Regions from separate parts of the Pseudomonas sp. GW456-12-1-14-TSB6 genome, predicted to be linked through region 2. Evidence: predicted binding sites of a transcription regulator. Region 2 holds the regulator's gene; each other region holds the start of a gene.
The links. The regulator FliA, encoded in region 2, starts transcription of late flagellar genes. The targets are predictions, from matches to a motif close to CTAAAGTTTNNNNNNNNNNNGCCGNTAA.
Positions count from the first base shown of each region.

Region 1: AC07Y2_RS12865 (methyl-accepting chemotaxis protein) is a predicted target of FliA. The motif match lies at 4,277-4,304, and genes of this name have one in related genera.
Region 3: AC07Y2_RS04680 (methyl-accepting chemotaxis protein) is a predicted target of FliA. The motif match lies at 4,091-4,118, and genes of this name have one in related genera.
Region 4: motA (flagellar motor stator protein MotA) is a predicted target of FliA. The motif match lies at 2,505-2,532, and genes of this name have one in related genera.

Region 1 is NZ_JBWKZE010000011.1:129,457-137,328, forward strand. It holds gene AC07Y2_RS12835 (alpha/beta hydrolase family protein) at 1-645, opposite strand, end outside; gene AC07Y2_RS12840 (FMN-dependent NADH-azoreductase) at 873-1,484, opposite strand; gene AC07Y2_RS12845 (LysR substrate-binding domain-containing protein) at 1,612-2,520, shown strand; gene AC07Y2_RS12850 (MmcQ/YjbR family DNA-binding protein) at 2,517-2,876, shown strand; gene AC07Y2_RS12855 (DUF1294 domain-containing protein) at 2,873-3,301, opposite strand; gene AC07Y2_RS12860 (undecaprenyl-diphosphate phosphatase) at 3,298-4,128, opposite strand; gene AC07Y2_RS12865 (methyl-accepting chemotaxis protein) at 4,432-6,066, shown strand; gene pnuC (nicotinamide riboside transporter PnuC) at 6,151-6,714, shown strand; gene AC07Y2_RS12875 (AAA family ATPase) at 6,711-7,235, shown strand; gene fapA (functional amyloid chaperone FapA) at 7,593-7,872, shown strand, end outside.
Region 2 is NZ_JBWKZE010000038.1:2,942-10,813, reverse strand. It holds gene AC07Y2_RS25605 (protein-glutamate methylesterase/protein-glutamine glutaminase) at 1-193, opposite strand, end outside; gene AC07Y2_RS25600 (chemotaxis protein CheA) at 243-2,513, opposite strand; gene AC07Y2_RS25595 (protein phosphatase CheZ) at 2,553-3,341, opposite strand; gene AC07Y2_RS25590 (chemotaxis response regulator CheY) at 3,360-3,731, opposite strand; gene fliA (RNA polymerase sigma factor FliA) at 3,899-4,639, opposite strand; gene fleN (flagellar synthesis regulator FleN) at 4,636-5,466, opposite strand; gene flhF (flagellar biosynthesis GTPase FlhF) at 5,580-6,920, opposite strand; gene flhA (flagellar biosynthesis protein FlhA) at 6,932-7,872, opposite strand, start outside.
Region 3 is NZ_JBWKZE010000004.1:1,574-9,445, forward strand. It holds gene AC07Y2_RS04665 (TonB-dependent siderophore receptor) at 1-2,333, opposite strand, end outside; gene AC07Y2_RS04670 (FecR domain-containing protein) at 2,421-3,422, opposite strand; gene AC07Y2_RS04675 (sigma-70 family RNA polymerase sigma factor) at 3,422-3,922, opposite strand; gene AC07Y2_RS04680 (methyl-accepting chemotaxis protein) at 4,234-6,114, shown strand; gene AC07Y2_RS04685 (SRPBCC family protein) at 6,174-6,641, opposite strand; gene AC07Y2_RS04690 (non-ribosomal peptide synthetase) at 6,665-7,872, opposite strand, start outside.
Region 4 is NZ_JBWKZE010000019.1:51,706-59,577, reverse strand. It holds gene asd (archaetidylserine decarboxylase) at 1-22, opposite strand, end outside; gene AC07Y2_RS18460 (rhodanese-like domain-containing protein) at 41-856, opposite strand; gene AC07Y2_RS18455 (HDOD domain-containing protein) at 896-2,434, opposite strand; gene motA (flagellar motor stator protein MotA) at 2,602-3,453, shown strand; gene motB (flagellar motor protein MotB) at 3,457-4,521, shown strand; gene rsgA (small ribosomal subunit biogenesis GTPase RsgA) at 4,578-5,609, opposite strand; gene orn (oligoribonuclease) at 5,717-6,259, shown strand; gene AC07Y2_RS18430 (trimeric intracellular cation channel family protein) at 6,343-6,954, shown strand; gene queG (tRNA epoxyqueuosine(34) reductase QueG) at 6,936-7,872, opposite strand, start outside.

The DNA of each region.
Region 1 (7,872 bases), on a different contig from region 2:
CAGATCGTCGCGGTCGACAATCAACTCACCCTGAGTGTTGCAGGCGTCGCGGTCGTCCGGGCGCTCCTGGCAGTAACGGCGCAGGCGATCCAGATCCGGCTGCGCGCCGGACAGAATCAACGCCGTTTCGCCGCCCGCCGAATAGCCGATCACGCCAACCTGCTCGGCGTTCACGTACGGCGCGAGCATGCGGTCGCCCAGGGTGGCGGTAATGGCTTCGGAAATCTGGATCGGCCGGCCGTAGAGATTGCTCATCGTGCCGAGGCGGCTGTGATCCTTGGAATTGTCGCCAGGGTGAATCACCGCCACCACCACGAACCCCTTGCGTGCCAGTGACGTAGCCAGGTCGTGCAGCGCCAGCGGCGTGCCGGTGTTGCCGTGAGAGAGCATCAGCATGGGGAAACGGCCAATGGCAACTTTGGTGTCTTCGCCGGCCTCGACCGAATAGCCTTCGAGCAGGCTCAGGTGTTCGCGGTCGCTGGAGGGATAGAACGCGATGGCGCGCATCGGTTGCAGGTCAAGCGGGTCGAGGAACGTCATCTCGTGATAACCGACGCTCCAGCGCGGGTGCTGCCCGGGCGCAGCGTGCACTGAATTCAGGCTGCCGAGCAGGCAAATCAGTAACGCTGCACAAAGACGCATCATGGGATGCCCCACCCTGTTGTTACTCAATCGAAAGATCCGTTGTGTTCGACGCCCGAAATTCGGTACTCCGGCGCGGCGTTGCACTCAGACGTTGATCATCAGACTGCATAACCCGGGCCAGATTATGTAATAGTCAGAAACAAAAAACTCCGTATCTGGCCCTTGCGGAACCAGAATACAGAGTTTTGGGGGATTTGCCTGAACAGGAGCTGTTCTTTACGCAAGCCTTACGCGGCGGCGAACAGCTGCTCGCTGATCTTCGCTTGAGCGGCGCTCATGGCGTTGTTGCGCACTTCTTCACCGTAGGCCAGGCCTTCAGCACGCACAACTTCGATGTCGGTGATGCCGAGGAAGCCAAAGACCAGTTTCAGGTAGTCTTCGTGCGCCACGCCCGAAGCTTGACCGGCGTGGATGCCGCCAGCGGTAGAGACGATCACGACTTTCTTGCCACCGCACAGGCCTTCGGGGCCGGCTTCGGTGTAACGGAAGGTCTGGCCGGCGACGGCGATGCGGTCGATCCAGGCTTTGAGCTGGGTCGGCACGGTGAAGTTGTACATCGGGGCAGCGACGACGATGGCGTCAGCGGCGATGAATTCGGCCAGGGTGGTGGCGCTCAGTTCGGCTTCGTGCTGTTGTGCGGCGTTGCGCAGTTCAGCGGTGGTGCCGGCGGCAACCAGGGTGGTCGACGAGAAGTGGCTGATGGCGTCAGCGGCCAGATCGCGGTAGGTCACGACAGCGCTTGGCTCGGCGGCTTGCCAGGCTTTAGTGACTTGACTGCTCAGCTGACGGGAAGCGGAGTTGTCGCCCAGAATGCTCGAATCGATGTGCAGCAGTTTCATGTGGAATCTCCTGGAATGAATCGCCGGTGGCGACGGAATGGAGACAATCCTACCGACGAAACCAATAGCTGATTAGACGGCAACAATGCGATAGTTTGTCCCACTGATAGAACAGTCGGGTTTCTCCATGCAAGACCTCAACGATCTCTACTATTTCGCCAAAGTGGTCGAGGCAGGCGGTTTCGCCGCCGCCGGCCGCTTGCTCGGCATTCCCAAGTCACGGCTCTCGCGGCGCATCGCCGAGCTGGAAGAACGCCTCGGCGCACGTTTGCTGCAACGCACCACCCGCCAATTGAAGCTGACGGCGGTCGGCGAACGCTATCTGCGTCACTGTCAGGCCATGCTGCTGGAAGCGGAAATGGCCGATGAAACAGTGGCCAGCATGTCCAGCGAGCCTCGCGGACGCTTGCGGGTTTCCAGTCCCACGGGGCTGGCCCATGAAATGCTGCCGGTGGTGATCAGCAATTTCCTTGGCAAATACCCTCAGGTGCAGCTGGAAGTCACCCTGATCAATCGACGGGTCGACCTGATCACCGAAGGCATCGACGTGGCCCTGCGCGTGCGCGAACACGGCGATGAAGAACCGATGCTGGTGACCCGCCGCCTGCGTCAGGCGCAGATGGTGGTGGTCGCAAGCCCTTCCTTTATGCAGGGCGTGGAAATCAATCATCCGCAGGACCTGAAGAACCTGCCGGTGCTGGGCGCCCTGGAGGCCGATCGCATGGTGCATGTGCGCCTGCTCGATCAGCACGGCAAGAGTTGCGATCTGGCGCTGGAAGCCCGGCTTGGCATCGACGATTTCATCGTGCGCAAGGCCTGTGTGTTGGCCGGCCAGGGTTTCACCCTGCTGCCGATGATGTATTGCGAAACGGAACTGAACAACGGCACGCTGGTGCAGTTGTTGCCGGATTGGTCACTGCCCGGCGGCTGGCTGCAAGCGGTGTATCCGCATCGGCGCGGGGTGATGCCGGCGGTGCGCGCGTGGATCGATCATCTGGTCGAATCGTTCAATGCCTGTGGAGAACGGCTGTTATGAAACAAGGAAAGATGAGCGAACAGGATGTCGCGGACTTCTGCCTGGCCCTGCCCGGTGCCAGGGAAGACTACAAATGGGGTGGCGTGCGAGTGTTTTCGATTGCCGGCAACAAGATGTTCGCCTTGCAGGGGCTGCGCGGTGATTCGCTGGCGTTCAAGGTCGACAAGGACCTGTTTCTCGGTCATTGCGACCGGCCGGGCATTCACCCGGCGCCGTACCTTGCCCGGGCGCAATGGATCATCATGCACCCGCCCTACCCGCTGGGCGCCGAGGAACTGCAAGGCTTGCTGCAGCGTTCCCACCAACTGGTGGTCAGCAAGCTGCCCAAGCGCTTGCAGGTCGGGCTGCTGCTTTAGAACAACGCCAGGAGGTTCGAACCGAGAAACAACTGATCGATCCAGAACACCTGATGCAAAGCCACAATCATCCAGAACAACACCTGAAACGACACCTTGCGCGTCTTGTGCCGGAAGACCTGCTGGGCGATCAACGCGCCCGGCCAGCCACCGGCCAGTTCCACCGCGTGCAGGATGTTTTCCGGTGTGCGCCAAGCGTCGGCGCGGGCCTTGCGCTTGTCCGCCCAGTACAGGAAAAACGCCAGCACGCTGACCAGCCCGTAGGCCGTCAGCGGTACCAGGGAAATCCCGCGCAGCCACATCGACAATGAGCCGAACAGTGGCAACGCGCAGACGATCAGCAGCACCACCAGCTTCAATTTCAGATGCTGAATATTGCCACCGGAAGGACCGCGATCCGGGCGGCGTGCGCGGGAATCACTCATGGCTGGGCGGCCGTCCAGTCGACCCAGCCGAACTGCCAGGTCGCCAGAATCACCAGACCGAAGACGATCCGGTACCAGGCAAACGCCGCGTAGCTGTGGCTGCCGATGAACTTGAGCAGGCCGCGCACCGCGATCATGGCGAAGATGAACGCGGTGACGAAACCGATGGCGAATACCGGGAAGTCCGCCGGTACGAACAGGTCGCGATACTTGTAGCCCGAATACACCGCCGCACCGACCATGGTCGGCATCGCCAGGAAGAACGAGAACTCGGTGGCGGTCTTGCGCGACAGGCCAAACAACAGGCCGCCGATGATGGTCGAGCCGGAGCGCGAAGTGCCGGGAATCATCGCCAGGCACTGGGCGAAGCCGATCTTCAGCGCATCCGTCCAGCGAATCTCGTCGACCGTTTCGGCGTGCACTTCATGCTGACGCTGTTCGGCCCACAGCATCACGATGCCGCCCACCACCAGCGCGGCGGCCACAGTGATCGGGTTGAACAGGTAGTGGTGAATCAAGTCGGCGAAGACCACACCCAGCACCACGGCGGGCAGGAAGGCGATCAGCAGGTTGGCGGTGAAACGCCGCGCACTCGGCTGGGTCGGCAGGCCAATGACCACGTCGAGAATCTTGCGTCGGAATTCCCAGACCACCGCGAGAATCGCACCAAGCTGGATGATGATGTTGAACGCCATGGCCCGCTCGCCTCCGAAATCGAGCAAGTCGGCAACAATGATCTGGTGTCCGGTACTGGAAATGGGCAAAAACTCCGTCAGCCCTTCTACAACTCCTAGAATCAGTGCCTGCAAGGCCGTCCAAAGATCCATCAATCCCCCAGAGAGCGATGCACAGAGGCATGCCCCGATAGTATTTTTTACGTTCACTGCGTTCAGCGTAGCTGGTTAAAGCTGTACCGATTCCGCGCGCACAGGATCCACACGAAACAGTCAAAATTCCGTGAAAAATCAATTTCGATTCAGGTTTTCACGCGCGGGGCCGAAATCCTAACAGACAAGCCGTAATAGCGCTGCCGCGTTCTACGACTTGGGTCGCGTATGCCCGGTCACCGAAACGTGGTTGGATGCTGGCGGTGGTTTATTACAAGAAAAAGAATCCGGAGTGACAGCGTTATGAACAGCTTGCGCAGTGTGTCGATCAGCCGACGCTTGTGGCTCATCTTGATTGTGGCCGTGGTCATGCTGTTGACGTTGGGCGTGTTGATGCTCAAGCAGATCCATGATGACCTCTACCACGCCAAGGCCCAGAAAACCCAGCATGTGGTGCAGACCGCCAGCGGTTTGCTGACTTACTACCAAGGCCTCGAAGCCGCAGGAACCCTGACCCGCGATGTGGCACAGAAACAGGCGCTGACCGCGATCCGTGGCCTGCGCTATGACCAGAATGACTATTTCTGGATCAACGACCTCACGCCCGTGATGGTCATGCACCCGACCAATCCCAAGCTCGAAGGCCAGAACCTCTCGGCGATCCGCGACCCGGACGGCTTTGCGGTGTTCAATGAAATGGTCGCCATCGCCAAGGCCAAGGGCGCCGGCATGGTCAACTATCGCTGGCCCAAGCCCGGCGCCAGCGAACCGGTGGCCAAGACCTCGTACGTGAAATTGTTCGAGCCATGGGGCTGGGTCATTGGTTCGGGCGTGTACGTCGATGACGTGCAGGCCGAGTTCCAGGTACAGGTAATCAAGGCGTCGGTGGTTGGGCTGATCATCGCGGTGATCATGGCGCTACTGGTGATCCTGATTGCCCGCAGCATCGTCCGTCCTTTACAGGAAACCGTGAACGCCATGGCCAACATCGCCAGCGGCGAAAGCGATCTGACCCGCAGCCTCGACACCCACGGCCAGGACGAAGTCACTCAGTTGGCCCAGCACTTCAACGCCTTTACCGCCAAGCTACGTCGGGTGATCGGTGAATTGCAGCTGTCCGCCAGTGCATTGGGCCAATCGTCCAGCGAGCTGGGCAACGATGCTGCGCAGGCCCAGCAACGCAGCCAGCAGCAGTCGCAGCAGATGGAGCTGGTTGCCACTGCCGTCAACGAAGTGACCTACGGCGTACAGGACGTAGCGAAGAACGCCGAACACGCCGCCAGCGAAATGCGTGACGCCGAAGCCCAGGCCCAGCAGGGCCAGATCAACATCGACGGCAGCCTGCAACAGATCGACAAGCTCTCCGGCACCATCGATCAAGCGGTGGAAGTCATCCGCACGCTGGCGACTGAAAGCACGCAGATCGGCAGCGTGCTGGAGGTGATCCGCTCGATCGCCGAGCAGACCAACCTGCTGGCCCTCAACGCCGCCATTGAAGCGGCTCGGGCCGGCGAACAGGGTCGCGGTTTTGCGGTGGTGGCCGACGAAGTGCGTTTGTTGGCGCAGCGCACGCAAAAGTCCACGGCGGAAATCCAGACGATGATCGAACGCCTGCAAAACCACTCCGAAGCCGCCGTAAAGGTGATCGGCGACAGCAGCAAGGCTTCGCAACTGACCATCGAACAGGCGGGTCTGGCCAGCGCCAGTCTGAATGCGATCGGCCAGGCCCTGCGTAACCTCAATGGCCTGAACGCCTCGATTGCCAGCGCAACGCTGCAACAGGCGCATGTGGTCGAGGACATCAACCAGAACGTCACCCAAGCGGCGGGCCTGTCCCACAGCACCGCACTGGCGGCCGAGCAGTCGAGCGTGGCGAGTGTGAAACTCGGCCAGCTCAGCGAACAACTGAACGGGCTGCTGCGCCAGTTCCGCGTCTGATCCCTGCAACAGGTGGGAACTCGTTTCCCACCTGTTTTTCGGTACAATCCGCCCCCCTCTTTTATTCCCCCCCAAGGAACCTGCATGTCCGGGCTTGAACTGTTTGCGGCCGCCCTAGGCGTGATCGCCGTGTGGCTCACGGTCAAACAGAATCCGTGGTGCTGGCCGATCGGGCTGGTCATGGTGTCGCTCTACACCTGGGTGTTCTTCGAGGTGAAGCTGTATTCGGACATGCTGCTGCAGGTGGTTTATGCCGGGCTGCAAATCTATGGCTGGTGGCAATGGACACGGGCCGGGACGATGCATGACGGGCGCGAAGTCACCCGGCTCGACAATCGCTCGATTGCGCAGGGCCTGGCCATCGGTGCGGTGGGCAGTCTGCTGCTGGGCGCGGCCATGGCCCATTGGACCGACGCGGCGCAACCGTGGCTCGACGCCGCGCTGACCGGCTTTAGCCTGGTCGCGCAGTTCTGGATGGCCCACAAACGCCTGCAATGCTGGGCGTTGTGGTTCGTGCTGGATGTGATCTTCGTCGGGCTGTTCCTCTATAAAGGGCTGTACCTCACGGCGGCGCTGTATGCCCTGTTCACCCTGATCGCGGTGCAAGGCTGGCGCGAATGGCGTGCCGACCCGGCGTTACAACGATGAAAGTGATTGTTCTGACCGGTCCCGAGTCCACGGGCAAGAGCTGGCTGGCCGCCGGAATTCAACAGCAGTTCGGCGGTTTGCGGGTGGACGAATATGTGCGCTGGTTCATCGAGCAGAACGCACGCGATACCTGCCTCGCCGACATCCCGGAAATCGCGCGCGGCCAGTTGCAGTGGGAAGACGCAGCACGCGCGCAGCAGCCGCGACTGCTGATTCTCGACACGCATTTGCTGAGCAACATGCTGTGGAGCCAGACGTTATTCGGCGAGTGCCCGCCCTGGCTGGAAACCGAGTTGCTGGCCCGTCATTACGACCTGCACCTGCTCCTGTCCCCGGAGCAGATCGAATGGACGGACGACGGTCAGCGCTGCCAGCCCGACTTGAGCGAACGACTCGCGTTCTATCAGGCGACCCGGACGTGGCTGGAAAACCATCGCCAACCCTTGCAGATCATCAATGGCAACTGGGCCGAACGCCAGCAGCGGGCCTTCGACGCGGTGCACAGCCTGCTCGCGGACTGACCCGATTTGCGGGGCGTTTGACCCGCTGTATCCCCCTGGTTTGGGGGAAAAGTGTCCGTTCCTGAAACACTCCTTCAGGTGCAAAGTGCCCGTCTCAAGGCCCTTCATCCCTTTGTCATCCGACTTGTTACGCCGCTGAAACACCTGCGCGCAAACCCTTGGTCCAGAGCTTTGCGCTGTCTTTAAAGGGTTGCGCAGGCAGTGTTTTGTTTCATCGATGAAACAGCTGTTGTATCAGCCCCACGCTCAATCCACTCAACACATTGAAACGAAAAGACATTTCAAAAGCGGCACAGCTTTCGCTCTCTCCTTCACAACGCTGAACAGGCTCAGCCCACTGAAGAAGGAATTGCCGTCGTGGGGAATATCAAAAAAGCCTTTACTTGCCTTCTGCTGATCGGATCAGCCGCCAGCCCCTTTCTCAGTTTCAACGTTCAGGCCGAAGGCAATGGCGTGATCGTGCTCAATCGTGATGTCCAGCCGATCCCGATCGGTCGCAGCGGTGGCAAAGATCCGTACCCCACCACCGTCAATGCCAATCCTTCGGGCCGCATCGATCAGGCGATGACCAGCACCGAACTCAACGACGGTGAATTTGCCAGTGTAGCCAGCGGATCCTCGATTCGCGGAAGTATCA
Region 2 (7,872 bases):
TGATGCCATCCATCATCGGCATCTCGTAGTCCATGGTGATCACGTCCGGCTTGAGGGCCAGGGCCTGATCGATCGCCTCTTTACCGTTGGTTGCCGTGCCGACAACCTGGATGCTCGGATCCGCTGAAAGAATTTCCGAGACGCGGCGGCGGAAAAAACCCGAATCGTCCACCACCAGGACTTTGACTGCCATAAACACTCCATTAGGTGCGGCGGGACGTCGTCGCCCCGCCACCCCGGATTCAAATACGCCGTGCGGCGTAACGCTTGAGCATGCTCGGAACATCGAGAATCAGTGCAATGCGGCCGTCACCGGTGATGGTGGCGCCGGACATGCCCGGAGTTCCCTGGAGCATCTTGCCCAGTGGCTTGATGACCACTTCTTCCTGGCCGACCAGTTGATCGACGACGAAGCCGATCCGCTGGGTGCCCACCGAAAGGATCACCACATGGCCTTCGCGCTGCTCTTCGTGAGCGGCGGAGCTGACCAGCCAGCGCTTGAGGTAGAACAATGGCAGCGCCTTGTCCCGCACGATCACCACTTCCTGGCCGTCCACCACGTTGGTGGTCGACAGGTCGAGGTGGAAGATTTCGTTGACGTTCACCAGCGGGAACGCGAACGCCTGGTTGCCGAGCATCACCATCAGGGTCGGCATGATCGCCAGCGTCAGCGGCACCTTGATGACAATCTTCGAGCCTTGGCCCTTGGTCGAGTAGATGTTGATCGAACCGTTGAGCTGGGAAATCTTGGTCTTCACCACGTCCATGCCGACACCGCGGCCGGACACGTCGGAGATCTCGGTCTTGGTCGAGAAACCCGGGGCGAAGATCAGGTTGTAGCACTCGGTGTCGCTCAGGCGATCGGCGGCATCCTTGTCCATCACACCGCGCTTCACGGCGATGGCGCGCAGGACGTTCGGGTCCATGCCTTTGCCGTCGTCGGAGATCGACAGCAGGATGTGGTCGCCTTCCTGCTCGGCCGCCAGAATCACCTTGCCGCCACGGGCCTTGCCCGACGCTTCGCGTTCTTCCGGCGACTCGATGCCGTGGTCGACCGCGTTGCGCACCAAGTGGACCAGCGGGTCGGCCAGGGCCTCGACGAGGTTCTTGTCGAGGTCGGTCTCTTCGCCCACCAGTTCCAGGTTGATCTCTTTCTTGAGCTGACGAGCCAGGTCGCGAACCAGACGCGGGAAGCGGCCGAAGACTTTCTTGATCGGCTGCATCCGGGTCTTCATGACGGCGGTCTGCAAGTCGGCGGTGACCACGTCGAGGTTCGACACGGCCTTCTGCATCGACTCGTCGCCGCTGTTCAGGCCCAGACGCACCAGACGGTTACGTACCAGCACCAGTTCGCCGACCATGTTCATGATTTCGTCGAGACGTGCAGTGTCCACACGTACGGTGGTCTCGGCTTCGCTCGCCGGTTTTTCCGGTGGCGGCGTCGCCGGTGCACGAGCCGGAGCCGGTGCAGCAGCGGCGGCAGGCTTGGCCGGCTCGGCTTTCGGCTCAGGTGCTTTTGCAGCAGGTTTTGCCGCAGCGGCCGGGGCCTTCGCAGCAGGTGTTGCAACAGCCGAAGAATTACTGGCAGTCACGACGGCACCGGTGGCGACGTCAGTGAACTTGCCTTTGCCATGCAGATCGTCGAGCAGCGATTCGAACTCGTGATCGCTGATCAGATCGCTACCGGCCGCAGCCGCTGCCGGAGCAGCCGTTGCAGGGACCGAAGCAATCGCCGACTCCAGCGCATCAACGGCAAAGTTGCCCTTGCCGTGCAACTGATCGAGCAAGGCTTCGAATTCGTCGTCGGTGATGTCCGAGCTGTCGCCCGCCGCCGGAGCAGCAGGTGCAGCAGCAGCCGGAGCCACGGCGTCGGCCGCGAACTGGCCTTTGCCATGCAACTGGTCGAGCAGCGACTCGAACTCGGCGTCGGTGATTTCATCGCTGGCCGCTTCGGTGGAAGCAGGTGCAGCGGCAGCCGCCGGGGCTTCGGCTTCGGCCTTGACGGCGTTCAGCGAGTCCAGCAACTGTTCAAATTCGTTATCGGTGATGTCACCCGAATCACCTTCGACGACCAGTTCTTCGATCATCTCGGCAACCGGCGAAGCCGGGGCTTCATCCGCCGATTGCGGTTCGGCCAGACGCGCCAGGGCGGCTAGCAGTTCCGGGGTGGCGGCGGTGATCGGGCTGCGATCGCGGACTTCGCTGAACATGCTGTTCACCGCGTCCAGCGCTTCGAGCACCACGTCCATCAGTTCTGCATCGACGCGCCGTTCACCCTTGCGAAGGATGTCGAACACGTTTTCGGCGATGTGACAGCACTCCACCAGCTCGTTGAGCTGAAGGAAGCCGGCGCCCCCTTTTACAGTGTGGAAACCGCGAAAAATTGCGTTGAGCAGATCTGCGTCATCCGGGCGGCTTTCCAGCTCGACCAGTTGTTCGGACAGTTGCTCAAGAATCTCGCCGGCCTCAACCAGGAAATCCTGAAGGATCTCTTCATCGGCGCCGAAGCTCATTAATGGGGTGCTCCTACAGGTCTAAAAACCCAAAAAAACTCAAAATCCAAGGCTGGATAGCAAATCGTCCACATCGTCCTGACCGGACACAACGTCTTCTCGTTTATCGGCATGAATCTGCGGACCTTCACCCTGCGAGAGATGTTTTTGTGGATCTTTTTCAGCAAGCATCGCCGCACGGTCATGTTCGATGCCCGCAAAGCGGTCCACCTGGCTGGCCATGAGCACGAGCTTGAGCAGGTTGCTTTCGACTTCGGTGACCAATTGGGTCACGCGCTTGATCACCTGGCCGGTGAGGTCCTGGTAATCCTGGGCGAGCAGAATGTCATTCAGATTGCTCGACACCGCGCGGTTGTCCGCGCTGCTGCGTGCCAGAAAACCGTCGACCCGGCGCGCCAGTTCGCGGAACTCTTCAGCCCCGACCTCACGACGCATGAAACGGCCCCAATCGGCGCTCAAGGCCTGGGCTTCGTCAGCCAGGCCATTGACCACAGGGGTCGCGCTTTCCACCAGATCCATGGTGCGGTTGGCGGCAGCTTCGGTCAGTTTGACCACGTAGCCCAGGCGCTCGGTAGCGTCGGTAATTTGCGACACTTCCTCAGCCTGCGGCATGTGCGGATCGATCTGGAAATTGACGATCGCACTGTGCAGTTCACGCGTGAGCTTGCCCACTTCCTGGTACAGGCCACGGTCACGGGTCTGATTGAGCTCATGGATCAGTTGCACCGCGTCGCCGAACTTGCCTTTTTCAAGGCTTTCGACCAGTTCGACCGCGTGTTTTTTCAGGGTCGACTCAAAATCGCCCTGTGAAGATTCGTTATGCTCCATAGCTCCCCCGCGCGTTCATCAGCCGATGCGTTCGAAAATCTTCTCGATTTTTTCTTTCAACGCCTGGGCCGTGAAAGGTTTGACCACATAGCCGTTCACGCCGGCCTGGGCCGCTTCGATGATCTGCTCGCGCTTGGCTTCAGCGGTCACCATCAGCACCGGCAGGTGCTTGAGCTTTTCATCGGCACGCACGTGGCGCAGCAGGTCGATACCGGTCATGCCGGGCATGTTCCAGTCGGTCACCAGAAAGTCGATGCTGCCGCTGTTGAGCACCGGAATGGCAGTGGTGCCATCGTCGGCTTCAACGGTGTTGGTGAACCCCAGATCACGCAACAGGTTCTTGATGATCCGCCGCATCGTTGAGAAGTCATCAACGATGAGGATTTTCATGTCTTTGTTCAATTCGACCTCCAAGCAGTCTTAAACGCGCCCAGCACCTGGACGCGCCATTTCAATCAATCCGGCAAAACACTCGATGACTGTCTGGAGCACAACAGATCGAGACCGGTGCCGTTCACCACCGCACCAGCCTCGTTCGCAGTGTCCCCACACTGCCTTCAGCGCGCTCGCCACTCCCCCAAACGCCCCCGCAAGCGGGCCGCGCACTGGCTGTGTAACTGGCTGACCCGCGATTCACTGACGCCAAGGACTTCACCGATCTCCTTGAGGTTCAGCTCTTCGTCGTAGTACAGCGCCAACACCAGTCGCTCACGCTCCGGCAAATTGGCAATCGCGTCCGCCAGCGCGGCCTGGAAACGTTCGTCTTCCAGATCGCGCGACGGCTCCAGATGAGCACTGGCGCCATCCTCGTGCAGCCCTTCGTGTTCGCCGTCCTGCAACAGGTCGTCGAAACTGAACAGCCGGCTGCCCAGGGTGTCGTTCAAAATCCCGTAGTAATCGTCGAGACTCAATTGGAGTTCGGCCGCAACTTCGTGATCTTTAGCGTCACGGCCGGTTTTAGCTTCAATCGAGCGAATCGCGTCGCTGACCATACGGGTGTTGCGGTGAACCGAGCGTGGCGCCCAGTCCCCTTTTCGGACTTCATCGAGCATCGCACCACGGATCCGGATGCCCGCGTACGTTTCAAAACTGGCGCCCTTGCTGGCGTCGTATTTGGTCGAGACTTCGAGCAGGCCGATCATCCCGGCCTGGATCAGGTCTTCGACCTGCACACTGGCCGGCAATCGCGCCAGCAAGTGGTAGGCGATGCGTTTGACCAGTGGCGCGTAACGCTCGATCAGCTCGTACTGCGCGTCACGCGCCGACTTTTTGTAAAGGTTCATACCGCTGGCGGTCATAGCACAGGTCCTGCCGTTTGCTGCACGAGGCGCTCGACGAAAAATTCGAGGTGGCCGCGCGGGTTGGCGGGCAGCGGCCAGGTGTCGACCTTCTGTGCGATCGCCTTGAACGCCAGCGCGCACTTGGAACGCGGAAAGGCTTCATAGACCGCACGCTGCTTCTGCACCGCCTTGCGCACGCTTTCGTCGTAGGGCACTGCGCCGACGTATTGTAGGGCGACGTCCAGGAAGCGATCCGTGACCTTGGTCAACTTGGCGAACAGATTGCGACCTTCCTGCGGGCTCTGGGCCATGTTGGCCAGGACGCGGAAGCGGTTCATGCCGTAGTCGCGGTTCAGCAGTTTGATCAGCGCGTAGGCGTCGGTGATCGAGGTCGGCTCGTCGCAGACCACCAGCAACACTTCCTGGGCTGCGCGCACGAAACTGACTACCGAGTCACCAATACCCGCAGCGGTGTCGATCACCAGTACGTCGAGGTTGTCGCCGATGTCGCTGAACGCCTGAATCAGGCCGGCATGCTGGGCCGGGCTCAGGTGAACCATGCTCTGGGTGCCGGAAGCGGCCGGCACGATGCGGATCCCGCCGGGGCCCTGCAACAGCACGTCGCGCAGCTCGCAGCGGCCTTCGATCACGTCGGCCAGGGTGCGTTTGGGGGTCAGGCCCAGCAGAACGTCGACGTTCGCCAGCCCCAGGTCGGCGTCCAGCAGCATGACCCGACGGCCAAGCTCTGCCAGCGCCAGGGACAAGTTCACTGACACATTAGTCTTGCCGACGCCACCTTTGCCGCCGGTCACCGCGATCACCTGTACGGGATGCATGCTGCCCATGTTATTTCTTTACCTTGTCTTGCATAGACGGAGGCCACATTACTGGCTGCGCGTTCACAACCGGAACAATGCATGGCAGACCATCGATGTAGGTACAAAAACGGTTCATTACCTCAGCCAACCTGCTTGGTCGGACTGTGGTAGATATCAGCGAACATGTCAGCCATGGCTTCTTCGCTGGGTTCTTCCTGCATTTGCACACTGACGGCGCGGCTGACCAGTTGATGACGGCGCGGCAGATGCAGATCATCCGGAATACGCGGCCCATCGGTCAGGTAGGCGACCGGCAGTTCGTGACTGATCGCCAGGCTCAGCACTTCGCCAAGGCTGGCCGTCTCATCCAGTTTAGTCAGGATGCAGCCGGCGAGCCCGCAACGCTTGTAACTGTGATACGCGGCGGTTAGAACCTGTTTCTGGCTGGTGGTTGCCAGCACCAGATAATTTTTCGACCGAATGCCACGACCGGCCAGACTTTCCAGCTGCATGCGCAGCGCCGGATCGCTGGCTTGCAGGCCGGCGGTATCGATCAGCACCACGCGTTTGCGCAGCAGTGGATCCAGCGCCTGCACCAGGGACTGGCCCGGATCGACGTGGGTCACCGACACATTGAGGATGCGACCCAGAGTCTTGAGCTGCTCCTGCGCGCCGATACGGAAACTGTCCATGCTCACCAGCGCGATGTTCTGCGCGCCGTACTTGAGCACGTAACGGGCGGCCAGTTTGGCCAGGGTAGTGGTTTTGCCCATGCCGGCAGGACCGACCATGGCAATCACCCCACCCTCTTCCAGCGGCTCGACTTCCGGCACGGCGATCATCCGCGCCAAGTGCGCCAGCAGCATGCGCCAGGCCTGACGGGGTTCGTCGATCTCGGTGATCATCGACAGCAGATCACGGGACAGCGGGCCGGACAAACCGATGCGTTGCAGACGACGGTACAGATTGGCCTGAGCCGGACGGCTGCCTTGCAGCTGGTTCCAGGCCAGGGTGCCGAGTTGCACTTCCATCAGTTCGCGCAGGCTGTTGAGCTCGAAACGCATCGAGTCCAGAGCACGCGGATCAACGCCAGCGGAAACCGCTGCAGGCGCCGGTGCCGGACGGGCCGGAGCTTCGTAGGTCGGTTCGGTCAGCGGTTCGGCAGCGGTCAGCGGCAGGCCGGCCGTCAACGGCAGCCCGGCGAACAGCTGGCGATTGGTGTTGCCGTCGGCTTCGCCACGCAGGCTCAGTTCGGCCTGGGCGGTGACGATGCGCGACTGGGTCTTGCGCAGTTCATCCTCGAGCTCCATGTTCGGAACACGCGGGGCCAGCGCCGACAGTTTGTAATCGAGCGCCGCCGTCAGCTCGACGCCGCCGGCAATGCGGCGGTTGCCAATGATGGCGGCATCAGCGCCCAGCTCATCTCGAACCAGCTTCATGGCCTGACGCATATCGGCGGCGAAAAAACGCTTAACTTGCATAAACCACTACCTCAGCCGTTGGGCCCTACTGTCGCAACGATGGTCACTTGCTTGTTGTCCGGAATTTCCTGGTAGGCCAGCACATGCAGTCCGGGAACTGCCAGGCGACCAAAGCGCGAGAGCATCGCGCGAACCGGGCCTGCTACCAACAGGATCACCGGCTGACCTTGCATTTCCTGGCGCTGCGCCGCTTCGATCAGCGAACGCTGCAGCTTCTCGGCCATGCTCGGCTCCAGCAGAACGCCCTCTTCCGAGCCTTGTCCTGCCTTCTGCAGACTATTGAGCAATATTTGTTCCAACCTTGGCTCCAGCGTGATAACTGGCAGCTCCGACTCAGTCCCTACAATGCTTTGGACGATGGCGCGGGATACGCCGACCCGCACAGCGGCCACCAAAGCGGCGGTATCTTGACTCTTGGCGGCATTGTTGGCGATGGCTTCGGCAATGCTGCGGATATCGCGCACCGGCACGTGTTCGGCCAGCAACGCCTGCAATACTTTGAGCAACTGCGACAGCGTGACCACACCCGGCACCAGCTCTTCTGCCAGTTTCGGCGAGCTCTTGGCCAGCAATTGCATCAATTGCTGCACTTCTTCGTGGCCGATCAGTTCACTGGAGTGCTTGTACAGAATCTGGTTCAAGTGGGTCGCAACCACGGTGCTGGCATCGACCACGGTGTAACCGAGCGATTGCGCCTGGGCGCGCTGGCTGACTTCGATCCACACCGCCTCCAGGCCGAAAGCCGGATCTTTGGCGGTAATGCCGTTGAGCGAGCCGTAGACCTGACCCGGGTTGATCGCCAGTTCGCGATCCGGGTAGATCTCGGCTTCGGCCAGGATCACGCCCATCAGGGTCAGGCGATAGGCGCTCGGCGCCAGATCGAGGTTGTCGCGGATGTGCACGGTCGGCATCAGGAAGCCCAGATCCTGCGAGAGCTTCTTGCGCACGCCCT
Region 3 (7,872 bases), on a different contig from region 2:
TCGAACAATGTGTAGGACGGCACCTTCATGGTGTTCTCTGCATCCGCCCAGCTATAGCCGACATAACGCACACCACCGCCCAGTCGCAGGCCATCAAGCGCCGCGCTGTCGAACTTGTAGTCGGCCCACAAGGACGCCATGTGCCGCGGTGCCTGGGTTGGCGAGTTGCCTTTGTTCTCGATCACATTGGTCGGTGTGCTCAAGGTGCTGGTCATCGACTTCGAGTATTCAATGTCGGTGAAGGTGTAGCTGCCGAGGACTTTCAGGTTGTCGGTCAACTGCATGTGCGCTTCAAGTTCCAGCCCCTGAGAGCGGACAGCGCCTACAGCGCGATAGAAGTTTTCCTGCGGCAGTTTGGTCGCCAGGTTTTCCTGATCGATGCGGAACAACGAGGCGGTGAACAGGTTGTCAGTACCCGGCGGCTGATACTTCAAGCCCATTTCCCACTGCGTTCCATCGGTCGGTGCAAGAGGATTGCCAGCACTGTCCGCGTAGGAATTCGGGTTGAACGACTCGGAATAGCTGACGTACGGCGCGAGGCCGTTATCGAACAGATACAGCGCGCCGGCACGGCCGGTGAGCTTGGTGCGTCGATCATTGATCTCGGTGCCGACCGGACGGCCGGCTTCGGCGATGCGGTTTTCGTCGGAGGTTTCCACCCAGTCCTGACGCAGGCCCAGCGAGAAGCGCCACTTGTCCATCTCGATCAGGTCTTGCAGGTAAACGCCGGTCTGCTCCAGGCGCCGCAGATAGCTCGTCTCGCCGTATGGCGTGATAGCGGAATTGCCATACACCGGGTTGAACGCATTGATAGGCGCCAGGCCGCCACTGCTCCAGTCGACCACGGTTTTGCGCCGCTGGTAATCCGCCCCCATCAGCACTGTGTGCTTGGTCGCGCCGGTGAAGAATTCAGCCTGGAGCATGTTATCGACGATGAACGCATGGAGGCGCTCGTCACCGCCGGTGTAGTAGCGATTCAGTTCGTTGCTGGTCGGCGACGTCCAGCCATAGGCGTACACCTGATCCATGTTCACTTTGGAGTCGAGGTAGCGGAAGTTCTGCCGCGCGGTGAAGACGTCGTTGAAGCGGTGTTCGAACTGGTAACCGAACGACTGCTGATCACGGGAGTAACCGTCAATGCCCGGCTCGCCTTCGAAGAAGTGCGGCGAGATACGATTACCGTTGCGCTGATGAATCGTGCCGTCGGCCGGCACGCCACCGTGATAGCCGCCGTCCGGGTCATGCTGCAGATACGCTTGCAGAGTCAGCGACGTGTCCTCGCTGAAATCGATGCTGACGGTTGGCGCGAGGGCGAAGCGCTTTTCCTTGTTGTGGTCGAATTGCGTGTCGGACTGATCCGTCAATCCGATCAGACGATAGGCGATGCGCTTGTCGTCATCGACCGGTCCGCTGAAGTCAAAACCGACACCACGTTGGCCCTGAGTACCCACGGTGGCTTGTACCTGGTGATAGGCCTCGTACAGCGGCTTCTTGCTGGTCAGCGCCACCAGACCGCCCGGCGAGCTGCGGCCGTAGAGCACCGACGACGGGCCCTTCAGAATATCGACGCGCTCGAGGAAATACGGATCGACCTGCATCGTGCTGTAGGTGCCGCTGTCGCCCATCGACTTGAGGCCGTCGAGGTAGATGTTATCCACCGAACCGTCGTTGAAGCCGCGCATCGCCACATAGTCGTAACGGTGCGTCGCGCCGTAAGGGTTGGTCAGTACGCCGGGGGAGTAACGCATGGCTTGGGACACGGTTTGCGAGCCTTGGTCATCCATTTGCTCACGGGTGACTACTGACACACTTTGCGAGGTTTCCAGCAGCGCGGTACTGGTCTTGGTGGCGATCTGGCTGTGCGTCGCGTTGTAGCCGTCCATGCTGCCCAGCGCGTTGCCGAGGGCGAAGCCTTTGATGTCGGTGGTCGGCAGGGCCAGCGCTTCGGTTCCTGAGACCGAGCGCAACACATAGCTGCTGCCGTCCTGGCTGATCGCTTCCAGGCCCGCGCCGTCGAGCAAATGGCTCAAGGCCTGATCGGTCGAGTACTCGCCCTGCACACCCGGTGACTGCCGGCCCTGGGTTTGCTGCGGCGTCATCGACAACGTGATGCCCGCCTCACGCGCGAACTGGTTGAGCGCATCGCCCAGCGGTCCGGGGGCGATGTTGTAGCGGTGGCTGCTGACCTCGCTGGCATTGGCCGCCATGCTCAGGCTCGGCAGCACGCCAACGCCCAGTGCAGTAGAAAACAGCGCCGCCCGAACGGCGTGGCGCAACACTCCCGATTCGGCAGAGAAATTCAGAGGGTTCTTACAGGTAACGCGCGCAGTCATTGTAGGTTTCCGTAGGCAGTCGCGAAGGCTGAGTTGAAGTGCTTACTGACTAAGCCGGACTTGCCGCGAAAACCCGCCAAAATACTTTCAGGCCACAGACTCCAGCGTCACCCACCAACGGGTGCGGTAGCGCAATTGCACCGGCAGGGTCTGCGGCAGGATCGCCAGCAGCTTGTCGGTGTCCTCAAGACGGAACACGCCGGACAGACGCAAATCCGCAATATCCGACGCACAGCTCAGAAATCCCTGACGATACCGCCCGACTTCGCCGAGGAAGTCGCCCAGCCGCATGTTGCGGGTCACGATCAGCCCGTCGACCCAGGCACCGGCATCCATGTCCAACGGCGGCGCCGGGCGAATTTGATGGTGATCGATCAGATAGCTCTGACCGGCGATGGCCTCCGTCGAGTTGCCAGCGGAGTGAATCGCGACCCGGCCACTGGTGACGCTCAGGCGCGTGCAGTCGTCTTCCTGGCGCAGAATGAATCGCGCCTTGAACGGCTCGTAACTGCCATGACGACTCTGCACCCGCAGCGGTCGGTCAATCGGCGCACCTTCATCGGCACCGCCACAGGTGACGATGATTTCGCCACGGGTCAGCTTGATCAGCCGTTGTTGCGCGGTGTAATCGAGATCCACGCTGCTGGCGGTGTTGAGTTCGATCCGCGTGCCGTCCGGCAACTGGAAGCCACGGCGTTCGCCGGTAGCGGTGGCGTAGTCGGCGCTCCACTGTTGCCAGACGGACGTGTCTTTGGCCAGCCATCCCGCCGAGCCCATCAGCAGCGCGCCGGACAACAGCTTCAATGCCTGACGTCGCCCCAGCCCCTGCGCACTGTTTTCCAGCGTGTTGAATGCCACCTGCGCACCGGGCACGGCGCGCAGATTGTGGGTCAGTTCGGCTTGCAGAGACTGCACCCGTTGCCAGGCCAGTTCGTGATCATGGTGCTCGGCGCGCCATTGTTCGCACTGGCGATTCAGGCGCGGGTTGCCGTTGTTATTACGCAGGCGCAGGAGCCAGTGAATGGCCTGTCGGACGACTTGCTGCGGTGGCTCGGCGCGTCGGCCAAGCGAGAGGTTATCCACCGGCATCAGTTTTCGTACCGCAGCACGTAGCAGTGAAACAGGGCGTCGGCGACGTAGCGTTCTACCGAGCGCAGGGACAGGCCCATCTGCTCGGCGATCTGCTTGTGGGTCAAACCTTCGCACTGAGCCAGCAGAAACGCCTGACGCACTTTCGGCTTCAAGCCTTCAAGCATGCGGGCAATGCCTTCGAGCAGTTCGATCACCAAGGCGCGGGATTCAGCACTCGGGGTTTCGGCTTCAGGTAAATGGGCGATGGTTTCCAGATAGGCGCGTTCAATTTCCTCACGGCGCCAATGGTCGATCACCAAGCCCCGTGCAACCGTGCGCAGAAACGCGCGGGGTGCCTTGAGTTCCAGGCGCTCGGTGCGCTGCAACAGTCGAACGAAGGTGTCCTGGGCCAGATCCGCCGCATCGGCAGCATTGCCCAGCCGAGCGCGCAACCAGCCGTTGAGCCAGCCGTGATGACTCGTGTAAAGCGCCTGTACAGCCAACTCAGGTGAGGACATGAACGCGACAGCCCGAACGTCACAAATGATAATTAGTCGCATTGTCATCAAGGGTTACAGAATTTGCAACCGGCGCTGCAAAACGCTCATCAAAAAAGCAGAGGCGACCGCTCTAATACACCGTCCGGCGGGAATCTGGCAGAAATGCCATCCATTTCCTGCAAAGCCCTAAGTTTTCTCCGAAGCGTGCCGACAGACTGGTGAGACATGCGTGCACCAAAGTAGAGCAGCCGTCAGAACGCTGCCTGCGCTGTACATGGAATGTTGCATCCGGAACGCATCCCCACTTTTCGCATAAGAAGTCCCATGAAATGAATCTCAAGTTCAGCCATAAAATCCTGCTGGCCGCCTCGGGCGTCGTGGTCCTGGCGTTCGCGCTGTTCACTTTGTACAACGACTATCTGCAGCGAAACACCATTCGCCAGAACCTCCAGTCCTCGGTCCAGCAGGCCGGTGACTTGACCGCCAGCAGTGTGCAGAACTGGATGAGCGGGCGGATTCTGGTACTGGAAAACCTCGCGCAGAACGTTGCTCATCAAGGCAAGAATGCAGACTTCCCCGGCCTGGTCGATCAACCGGCCTTCACCTCGAACTTCCAGTTCACCTACGTCGGCCAGGCCAACGGTGTGTTCACCCAGCGCCCTGACGCGAAGATGCCGGACGGTTACGACCCGCGTCAGCGCCCCTGGTACAAGCAGGCCGTGGCCGCTGACCAGACCATGCTGACCCCGCCATACATGGCCGCCGTGGGCGGTCTGGTGGTGACCATCGCCATGCCAGTGAAAAAGAACGGCGAGCTGCTTGGCGTAGTGGGCGGTGACCTGAGCCTGGAAACCCTGGTGAAGATCATCAACTCGGTGGACTTCGGCGGTCTGGGCCACGCGTTCCTGGTCAGCGGTGACGGTCAGGTGATCGTCAGCCCGGACAAAGACCAGGTGATGAAGAACCTCAAGGACATCTACCCGAACGCTGGAGTGCGCATTGAGAAGGGCAACCAGAACGTGGTGCTCAACGGCCAGGAACGCATCCTTTCGTTCACTCCGGTCGCCGGTCTGCCGAATGCCGAGTGGTACATCGGTCTGTCGATCGATCGCGACAAGGCCTACGCCGCACTCAGCCAGTTCCGTACTTCGGCAGTGATCGCGATGTTCGTCGCGGTGGGCGCGATTGCAGTCTTCCTGAGTCTGCTTATCACCGTGCTGATGCGTCCGCTGATCACCATGGGCCGCGCGATGCAGGACATCGCTCAGGGTGAGGGCGACCTGACCCGTCGTCTGGTAGTGGAAAGCAAGGACGAGTTCGGCGAGCTGGGCAGTTCGTTCAACCAGTTCGTGGAGCGGATTCACGCTTCCATTTCCGAAGTGTCTTCCGCGACTCGCCACGTACACGACCTGTCGCAACGGGTGATGGCATCGTCCAACGCCTCGATCATCGGTTCCGACGAACAAAGCGCACGCACCAACAGCGTGGCCGCCGCGATCAATCAACTGGGTGCCGCCACCCAGGAAATCGCCCGTAACGCGGCCGACGCTTCGCAACACGCCAGCGGCGCGAGCGAGCAGGCCGATGACGGTCGTCAGGTGGTCGAGCAGACGATTCAGGCCATGACCGAGCTGTCGCAGAAGATCAGCCTGTCGTGCACCCAGATCGAAACCCTGAACGCGAGCACCGACAACATCGGCCACATTCTCGATGTGATCAAAGGCATCTCCCAGCAGACCAACCTGCTGGCGCTCAACGCGGCCATCGAAGCGGCCCGTGCCGGTGAAGCCGGACGCGGTTTTGCGGTGGTGGCGGACGAAGTGCGTAACCTCGCTCACCGCACCCAGGAGTCGGCGGAAGAGATCCACAAGATGATCACTTCGCTGCAGGTCGGCTCCCGCGAAGCGGTGACCACCATGAACGCCAGTCAGGCGTCCAGCGAGGAGACCGTTGAAGTGGCGAACCAGGCCGGTCTGCGCCTGGTCAGCGTGACCCAGCGCATCGGCGAAATCGACGGCATGAACCAGTCGGTGGCCGCCGCTACCGAGGAACAGACTGCCGTGGTGGAAACCCTCAACGTCGACGTCAACCAGATCAACCTGCTGAACCAGCAGAGCGTGGCCAACCTCAATGAAACGTTGAAGGATTGCGATGCGTTGTCGCAGCAGGCCAACCGTTTGAAACAGCTGGTCGACAGCTTCAAGATCTGATCGTTTGCGGTCAAAAAGCAGCCCGCTGCGGAGTGATCCGCAGCGGGCTTTTTCATGCCTTACACAAACAGCTTCAGTACATTGCCCATCGCATCATCGGCGAACCCCTGCACGAAATCCTTGAACCCCGGCAGCGCCTCGGGGCCGCCGGAAGCGGGTTCGGCAATGATCGTCCAAGTTGCCCGCGACTTGCCCGCGCCCAAAGATTCCACATTCATCGCCGCCCACAGGTTGGCCACGCCCAGGGTGTTGTAGATGGTGGTCCAGGTCATGCTCAGCGCCTGGTCGTCCCGGGAGTTGAGTTGCTCGACCACGATGTTGCCATCCTTGAAGAACTTCTTGCGCAGCGACGACACGCCTTCGCCGGTCATTTCGATATGCGACAGCGCCGGAATGAAACGGTCGAAACCGTCGAATTTACCGACCACCGCCCACACCTGTTTGGCGTCCACCGGCACTTCCACTGAAGACACGACGTGGCAGCCGTGAGGATTCTTGATCAGGGTGTCGGGTTGCAGATTGCTCATGGTGTTGCTCCTTGGTTGATGAGTCAGATGAAGTTGATTTCTTTCAGGTAGTCGCAGCCGCGACGCAGCAGCGCCGGGGATTTTTCCGGGTAGTGCGCGCCCATCTGCTGCACGCCGGCCTGGGCGTTGGCGTGGCCGATCAGGGAGATGTCGCCGATGTCTTCCTCGAAGCCGTTGAGGTAAAAACCGAGCACGCCGAACAGCGCATTGTCGGCATCGACCCGGTCCAGTTGTTGTTGCCAGTCGGCGACGCTGACCAGCGAAAACTCGCTGCCGGTTTCGCGGAACGACGCGACGTAGGCATCCCAGCTCAGAGGCTCCGGGTTGTGCAGGTTGAACACCGCCCGTTCGGCCGAATAACGGCTGGCGTGGAAGGCGATGAAACGGGCAAGAAAGTCCACCGGCATCAGGTCGAAATTCAGCGCGAAGGCCGGCACCTGACCCAGCTGGATCGAGCCCTTGAGCATCAGCATCAAACGGTTCTTGTGCGGCTGGCACACGCCGCTGAGGCTGTTGAAACTGATGTTGCCGGGCCGATACAGATTGACCCGCACCCCACGCTCCCGGGCCCGTTCGAGGATGCGCTCGCCGACCCATTTCGACAGGTTGTAGCCGTTGCGGATGTAGATCGGCGGCGTCGGTGCGGCGGGCAGTTCCAGCACCCGGCCTGCGTCGTCGACGGTGCTGGAGGCCGACAGCGTCGAGACGAAATTGAACACCTTTTTGCTGCGCCCTTCGCACAGCCGCAGCAGTTCGAAAATCGGCTCGACGTTGTCCGCCGCCAGCGACTCGTAGTCGAGTACGTGATTGACGTTGGCAGCGTTGTGCACCAGCGCGCCGAATTCACGATCCAGCCGCTCGAAATCGTCATCGGCCAAGCCCAGTTGCGGCCGGCTGATGTCCGCCGAATAGACCCGCACCCGGCTCAGGTCCAGATGCTCCAGCCGGTTCTCTCGCAGCGCTTGGGCAAAGCGCTGCGCCGCGGTTTGCCCGCCGCCGTCGCGCACCAGGCACGCCACCTCGCTGGCGCCCCATCCCAGCAGCGCCTCGACGATATGCACGCCGACAAAACTGTTGGCGCCGGTGACGATCACCTTGTGCACATCGCCCATGCGGCTGATCGGCAGCGGCTCGATGTCCAGCGCTCGCTCGGCGTCGGCCATCGCCTGGACGCTGAGCACCGCGCTGTCGTCGGTGCCGCGCACCAGCGTGGCGAGCTTGGCGATGGTCG
Region 4 (7,872 bases), on a different contig from region 2:
TGATAAACAAACGCTCTTTCATGACTGTCCTTAAAAATCCTTAAAGCTCGACGGGGGTGTCGGGGTGGTTGCCCCATTCGCCCCAGGAACCGGCGTAGCCCTTGACCCGCGGATAACCGAGGGCCTTGGCCACCAGATAAGTGAAACCGGACCGGTGATGGGTCTGGCAGTGGGTAATGATTTCTTTGTCTTTGGTGATCCCGAGGCTTTCCAGGATCTGCGGCATGTCGGTGCGGATGCGCAACTGGCGCGCCTGATCCATGCCCGCCGTCCATTCGAAATTGACCGCGCCGGGGATGTGCCCGCCCTTGGCTGCCAGGACCTTCTCGCCGGAATACTCCAGCGGCCCGCGAGCGTCCCAGATTGCCAGGTCGGCGGCGCCGAGACGGCTTTGCAGGTATTCGCGGGTGGCGGTCGGTTCCTCGTGCAGGGTCAGGGCAACCGGGCCACCCGCCGCCGGAGGAATCTGGATCGACATCGGCGAACCTTCCGCCAGCCACGCCGGCAGTCCGCCGTCGAGGTAGTGATACTTGTCGTGGCCGATCACGTCGAGCAGCCAGATGAAGCGCCCGGCCCAGCCGCCGCCTTCGTCGTCATAGACCACGTAGACCGCATCTTTGCGATGACCCAGCTCACCGAACAGTTCTTCGAGTTTTTCTTTGCTCGGCAACAGGCCCGGAGCCGGCGCCTGACCCAGCTGGGTGCGTTTCGGATCAACAAAACGTGCGCCGGGAATGTGTCCCTCGGCGTAGCGGGCGGCACTGGTCAGATCCACCAGAATCAGATCGCGGGATTCGAGGCGCGGCAGCAGGTCGCTCGGCTCGATCACCAGGGCCAGGCCAGAGAAATCAGACATGTGAGGTCTCCAGAGCACAAAGGGGAAGGATTGTAGCTGTCATTGGCCGCGCTGGCTAAAACTGTGCAGGGCTTTCTCGATGCACTGCGCGGTTTTGCCGAAAGCCTGCACAGTGATGTCGGCGAACGGCCCGCCACCCTGGTCGGCGACCACGATCATGATCACCCGGCCGTTGTTCACCAGCGAGCGCAGGAACAGGTGTTCGCCACGAAACAGCGCGCGCAGCGAGGGCGGCAGCAGGGCGGAAAACTGGGCGTTGTTGTCCGGGGTGATCCGCACTTGCGCCTGCTGCGTGAGCAAGCGTTGCAGCACCGAACTCTGGCTGACGACGAAATTCAGCGCAGCGGCTTCCTTCGGCAACCCCGAGGTTTGATGGACGCGCAGATTGGCGTGGCTGCGGTCGGCCATCAGGATCATCACCCGGCGCATGCCACTGGCGACCAGCGCATCGCGGGCGGCGACGGTCAGGCTCATGGCGTTGGTGAAGCGGCTTGGCACGGCCAGCAGCTCGGCGCATTGCCGGCGCCACTGGCTCAGGTCGTCAGCGGACGGCGCCGCAGCCGGCAGCATTCCGGCGGGCAGGCGACGGGTGCCCCACGGCCACAGCAGCGAAACCGCCGGGTGCCAGAGGTCGGGCATGAAATGATGACGAGCGCTGACGGCGGCCTGCTGGTGCAACTGTTGTTGTACCTCGTCCATCGAGATTTGCAGGTAGAGGCTGGTCAGGTACTGCCAGCGCTCACTGTGCGGACTGTCCCAGGCCTGTTGCGCCGAGAGTGCCAGACCGTTGGCCAGCAGTACGGTATTGGCCGGTTGATTGAGCCAGCGACGCAGGGTCGGGTCGTCGTCGAGGCGATTTTGCTGGCGCAGCGGATGATCGACGTCGCGGGCAATGCGCAGGACTTTGACCAGTTCGCGCTGCTCGGTCAGCAGCAGCCGATAACCTTGCTGCACCCAGACCGGCAGACGCCAAGCTTCGACCAGCGCTTCGCCGATTTTCAGCAGGCGCACACCGAACAGCTGCTTTTCCACGACTCGCGCTGATTCGCCCTTGTGGATAACCCGTACTTCCCACTCTTCAAGCAGTTTGGGAAAGGTCAGCGCCAACGGCCACAGCGGCGACAGAAACAACAGGCTGCCCCAATGAATGTCCTGCCAAAGTCGCGCCAGGCGACTGGCGAAAAAACCGTTGGCCTGTTGCGTGGCGTGCTGGCTGATCATCTGCAACTGGCGCAGGGGCTGGGGGATCTGCGCGGCAGGTTCGGCGGGCAGGCGAGCCAGCAGTTCTTCGGTACGGCCAAGGCCGAGGCGATTGATCGCCACTTCGAGGTTTTCCGCCGGCGCGCTCATGTTGCCTTGGGTGTGGCGGTTGGCTTCGCGGATGATGCTCAGGGCCAGCGCCGGGCTGTCCTGCATCAGGTCGGCAATGTCGCGCAGCGAGCTGCGGTCATCGCGAATCGCCCGGCAGACCCGGTCATGGGCATCTTGCGGCACCGGCAGGCGAACGCTGTCGAGCAGCTTCACCCAGCCATCGAGTGTGGTCGGTTTCACGTGTGGGACGTTCGTTTCATTAGCCATGTCTGGACGAGATCTTCACTGACTGTAGACGCGCCCGGCATGGGCTAAATTGGCTTTTCGCCTGAACTGGCTATAGTCTGGCGCAGTTTTGCCGATAAGTAGAAGAAGAGATTTTTTAACTTCCGAATATGACCTTGAACCCGACTTAAACAAGTACCTTTCTACCTATGGCTAAAATTATCGGCATCATCGTCGTATTCGCGAGCGTGCTCGGCGGATACGTGCTCTCCCACGGCAAGATTGCCGCCCTGATCCAGCCCTTCGAGGTGATGATCATCGGCGGTGCGGCACTCGGAGCATTCCTCCAGGCCAACCCCGGCTACATGACGATGCACGTGCTCAAGAAATCCCTGAGCATGTTCAGTTCGCGTTTCAGCCACACGTTCTATCTGGAAGTGCTGGGCCTGATCTACGAGATCCTCAACAAGAGCCGCCGCGAAGGCATGATGGCCATCGAGGGCGACATCGAAGATGCCGCCGCGAGCCCGATCTTCGCCAAGTACCCGGCGGTACTGAAAGACGAGCGCATGACCGCGTTCATCTGCGACTACCTGCGCATCATGTCGTCCGGCAACATGGCTCCCCACGAGCTGGAAGGCCTGTTCGACATGGAACTGTACAGCCTGAAGGAAGACCTCGAGCATCCGTCCCACGCGGTGAACGGCATTGCCGACGCCATGCCGGGTTTCGGTATCGTTGCGGCGGTACTGGGTATCGTGGTGACCATGGCCTCCCTGGGTGAAGGCGATCAGAAATCCATCGGTCTGCACGTAGGTGCGGCACTCGTGGGTACCTTCTTCGGTATTCTCGCGGCGTACGGTTTCTTCGGCCCGCTGGCGCACTCCCTGGCCCACGATGCCAAGGAAGAGCTGAACGTTTACGAAGCCATCAAGGCCTCGCTGGTGGCTTCGGCTTCCGGCATGCCGCCATCGCTGGCTGTCGAGTTCGGTCGCAAGGTTCTGTACCCGGCTCACCGTCCAAGCTTTGCCGAGCTGGAACAAGCCGTTCGCGGTCGCTAAGTCATGGAAAATAACCAGCCGATAATCATCAAGCGCGTCAAGCGCATCGCCGGCGGGCATCACGGCGGGGCGTGGAAGATCGCCTTCGCCGACTTCGCGACGGCGATGATGGCGTTCTTCCTGGTGTTGTGGCTGCTGTCCACCGCGACCCCGGAACAGAAGATCGCCATCGCCGGTTACTTCAAGGACCCGGTCGGTTTCTCCGAGAGCGGCACGCCGTACATCATCGACCTGGGCGGTACGCCGACCCTGGCGCCGGAAAACACCCTCAACCCTGAAGTGAAGTCGCAACCGCAACCGGACAAGGTCACGGTCGACACCGAACAGGTTGAAGGCATGGCCGAACAGGTCGAGAAGGAACGCCTGGAACTGCTGCTGCAAGAACTGCAGAACAAGGTCGACGAGAACCCGCAACTGCAGAAGTTCAAGGACCAGATCCTCTTCGAGATCACGCCGAACGGCTTGCGCATCCAGATCATGGACGCCGAGAACCGGCCGATGTTCGACTCGGGTTCCGCACGGCTGAAGCCGTACTTCGAAGACATCCTGCTGGCCATGGCCGACACGATCAAAGCGGTGCCGAACAAGATCAGTATCAGCGGCCACACCGATGCCAAGCCTTATGTAGGCAATGGCGACTTCGGCAACTGGGAGCTTTCGGCCAACCGTGCCAACGCCGCCCGGCGTGCGCTGGTGGCGGGCAGTTATCCGGACTCGCAAGTGGCGCGTGTGGTGGGCTACGCCTCGTCGGCGCTGTTCGACAAGGAGAACCCGTTCAACCCGGTCAACCGCCGCATCGACATCGTGGTGCTGACCAAGAAGGCCCAGGCGGCCATCGAAGGTGCGCAAGGCGCCGACCCGTCGAAACCGGCAGATCAAGGCCAGAACGGCGCCGCGCCGGCTACCCCGGTCGACCCGAACGCCTTGCCGGCGGATCAGCAACCGGTACCGGCCCACGAGTTGCGCGAACGGCTGAACCTGTTCGACGACCCGCTGCCGAAACCGACCGAACCGGGCAGCGCGGCGCCAGCCCCGGCGCCTGCACCGGCCCCCGCGCCGAAACAGTGACCCACAAAAAAGCCGCGAGATGATCGCGGCTTTTTTGTGTCTGGGTACTTGAAAGTCTAGTAACCGTTTTCCGGCAGGCTGGCGATGATCGAGCGGTAGCTGTTCATTCGCTGCTGCTGCACGCGGCCGTCTTCCAAGGCCTTGAGGAGTGCACAACCGGGTTCGCGATCGTGCTTGCAGTCGCGGAAGCGGCAGGTGCCGAGCAGATCGTTGAACTCGATGAAGCCGGCTTCGACGTCGGCGCGGCTGACGTGGCCGAGGCCGAATTCACGGATGCCCGGGGAGTCGATCAGTTCACCGCCGCCGGGGAAGTGGAACAGGCGTGCGGTGGTCGTGGTGTGGGTGCCCTGACCCGACAGCTCGGACAGCGGGCCGACGCGGGTTTCGACTTCCGGCAGCAGACTGTTGACCAAGGATGACTTGCCGACACCGGATTGACCGACGAACACGCTGATGCGCCCGTCGAGCTGCTTCTGCAATTGCTCCATACCGTTGCCGTGGTGCGCCGAGACTTCCAGCACCGGATAACCCAGTGTGCGGTAGACCGCCAGCAGCGCATTCAGCGCCGGGGCGTTCTGCTCGTCGATCAGGTCGAATTTGTTCAGCAGCAGCAACGGGCGGATGCCGGCGTGTTCGGCGGCGACCAGATAACGGTCGATCAGGTTGGCATGAGGTTCGGGCAGCGGGGCGAAGACGATGACGATCATGTCGACGTTGGCGGCCACCGGCTTGAGCTGGCCACGGCTGTCCGGACGGCACAGCTCGGTGGTGCGCGGCAGTTGCGCGACGATCACGCCGATGCCCTGGTTGCCGGCGCGCCATACTACCCGGTCGCCGGTGACCAGCGCCGGCAGGTTGGCCCGCAGATGGCAGCGGAAGACCTGGCCGGCCAGCTCACCGTCAACGGCCTCGACCTCGACCTGCACACCGAAGTGGGCGATCACCAGGCCGTGCTGTTCCGGGCCGAGGTCGCCGCCTTCGAGCGCCTCGACAGCCGAGGACTCGCGTTTGGCGGCGCGGGCGGCGCGCTCGCCCTGAATCTTTTCGATGCGCCAGTTTTGACGACGATTGAGTTGGCGTTTGGCCATGGGTGTTCCGTCTGAAGAATGCAGCGATTAGGTAAAACGGCCGCGAGTTTAGCACGCCCGGCAGGCTGCCTAGGCTAAACTGCGCAGCATTGCTCAGGAGCCGAAAAATGCAAAACCCGCAGAATCTGATCTGGATCGACCTGGAAATGACCGGTCTCGATCCGGAAAACGACGTCATCATCGAAATGGCCACCATCGTCACCGACAGTGACCTGAACACCCTGGCCGAAGGCCCGGTGATCGCCATCCACCACAGCGACGAAGTCCTCGCCCGCATGGACGAGTGGAACACCCGCACCCACGGCAACTCCGGCCTGACCCAGCGCGTACGTGAAAGCCGCGTGAGCATGGCCGAGGCCGAGGCCGAGACCATTGCCTTCCTGGAAAAGTGGGTGCCGAAGGGCAAGTCGCCGATCTGTGGCAACAGCATCTGCCAGGATCGGCGCTTCCTTTATACCCACATGAAGTCGCTGGAAAGCTACTTCCACTACCGCAACCTCGACGTCTCCACGCTCAAGGAACTGGCCGCGCGCTGGGCGCCGGACGTGCGTGACAGTTTCAAGAAGGGCAGCACTCACCTGGCGCTGGACGACATCCGCGAATCCATTGCCGAGCTGCAGCATTACCGTAAGCATTTCATCAAGTTCTGAGATCGGCACCTACGCCGGGGTGCCCTCTTTTGGTGCCTCGGTGAAGTGAGTAGACTGCGCGCCTTCCTGCCAGGATCGCCACCATGTTGCTGATGCTCTACCTCGTCGCCATTACTGCCGAAGCCATGACCGGCGCCCTGTCTGCGGGCCGTCGCGGCATGGACTGGTTCGGCGTGGTGCTGATCGCCTGCGTCACCGCATTGGGCGGCGGTTCGGTGCGCGACGTGCTGCTCGGGCATTACCCGCTGACCTGGGTCAAACATCCGGAATATCTGGTACTGACGACGATTGCGGCGATGATCACCGTGTTTACCGCACGCTGGATGCGTCACCTGCGCTCGCTGTTTCTCGTGCTCGACGCGGTCGGTCTGGTGGCATTCACCCTGATCGGCTGCATGACCGCCCTGGAAATGGGCCACGGCATGCTGGTGGCTTCGGTCAGCGGCGTGATCACGGGTGTGTTCGGCGGCATCCTGCGCGATATCTTCTGCAACGACATCCCGCTGATCTTCCGCCGCGAACTCTACGCCAGTGTCTCGTTCGCTGCGGCGTGGTGCTACATGCTCTGTCTGTTCCTCAATGTGCCGAGCGAGCAGGCGATTCTGATCACGTTGTTCGGTGGCTTTCTATTGCGGCTGTTGGCGATTCGCTTCCATTGGGAAATGCCGAAGTTCGTCTATAACGACGCGCCTTGACGGTCGGCGTGCTGTTTCAAAGCCCATTCCACATGTTCTCGCACCAGCTCTGACGGGTATTCGCGCCGCGCCTTGAGTGCTTCCAGCACTGGAATGCTTGACGGTGCATTTCCCAGTCCCACCGCCAGATTTCGCAGCCAGCGCTCGTAACCGGCCCGACGTAGCGGCGAACCCTCGGTGCTGCTGAGGAATTTGTCTTCATCCCACATAAACAGTTCGGCCAGTTCTGCGTTGTCCAGATTGTGCCGTGGCTTGAAATCGCTTTCGCCGGACGGGCGGGCGAAGCGGTTCCACGGGCAGCAGATCTGGCAATCGTCGCAGCCGAACACACGGTTACCGATCAGCGGTCGCAGATCTTCGGGGATGGCGTTCTTCAGTTCGATGGTCAGGTAGGAAATGCAGCGTCGCGCGTCCAGCACGTACGGGCCTACGAAAGCGTTGGTCGGGCAGATGTCGAGGCATGCGGTGCATCGGCCGCAATGTTCGGTGCTATGCGGTTCATCCACCGGCAACGGCAGATCGACGAACAGTTCAGCGAGAAAGAAATAACTGCCGGCCTTGCGATTGAGCACCAGAGTGTTTTTGCCGATCCAGCCCAGCCCGGCCTGCTCGGCGATGGCTTTTTCCAGCACCGGGGCGCTGTCGACGAAGGCTCGGAAACCGAACGGGCCGATTTCGGACTGAATCCTGTCCGCCAGTTGTTGAACGCGTTTACGGATCAACTTGTGATAATCGCGGCCCAAGGCGTAACGCGAGATGTAGGCTTTTTCCGGTTTGCCCAGCAATTGCGCCATTTGTGTGTCGCCCGGCAGGTAGTCCATGCGCAGCGACACCACACGCAGGGTGCCCGGCACCAGTTCTTCAGGGTGCGAGCGTTTGCTGCCGTGGGCGCCCATGTACTCCATTTCGCCGTGGTAG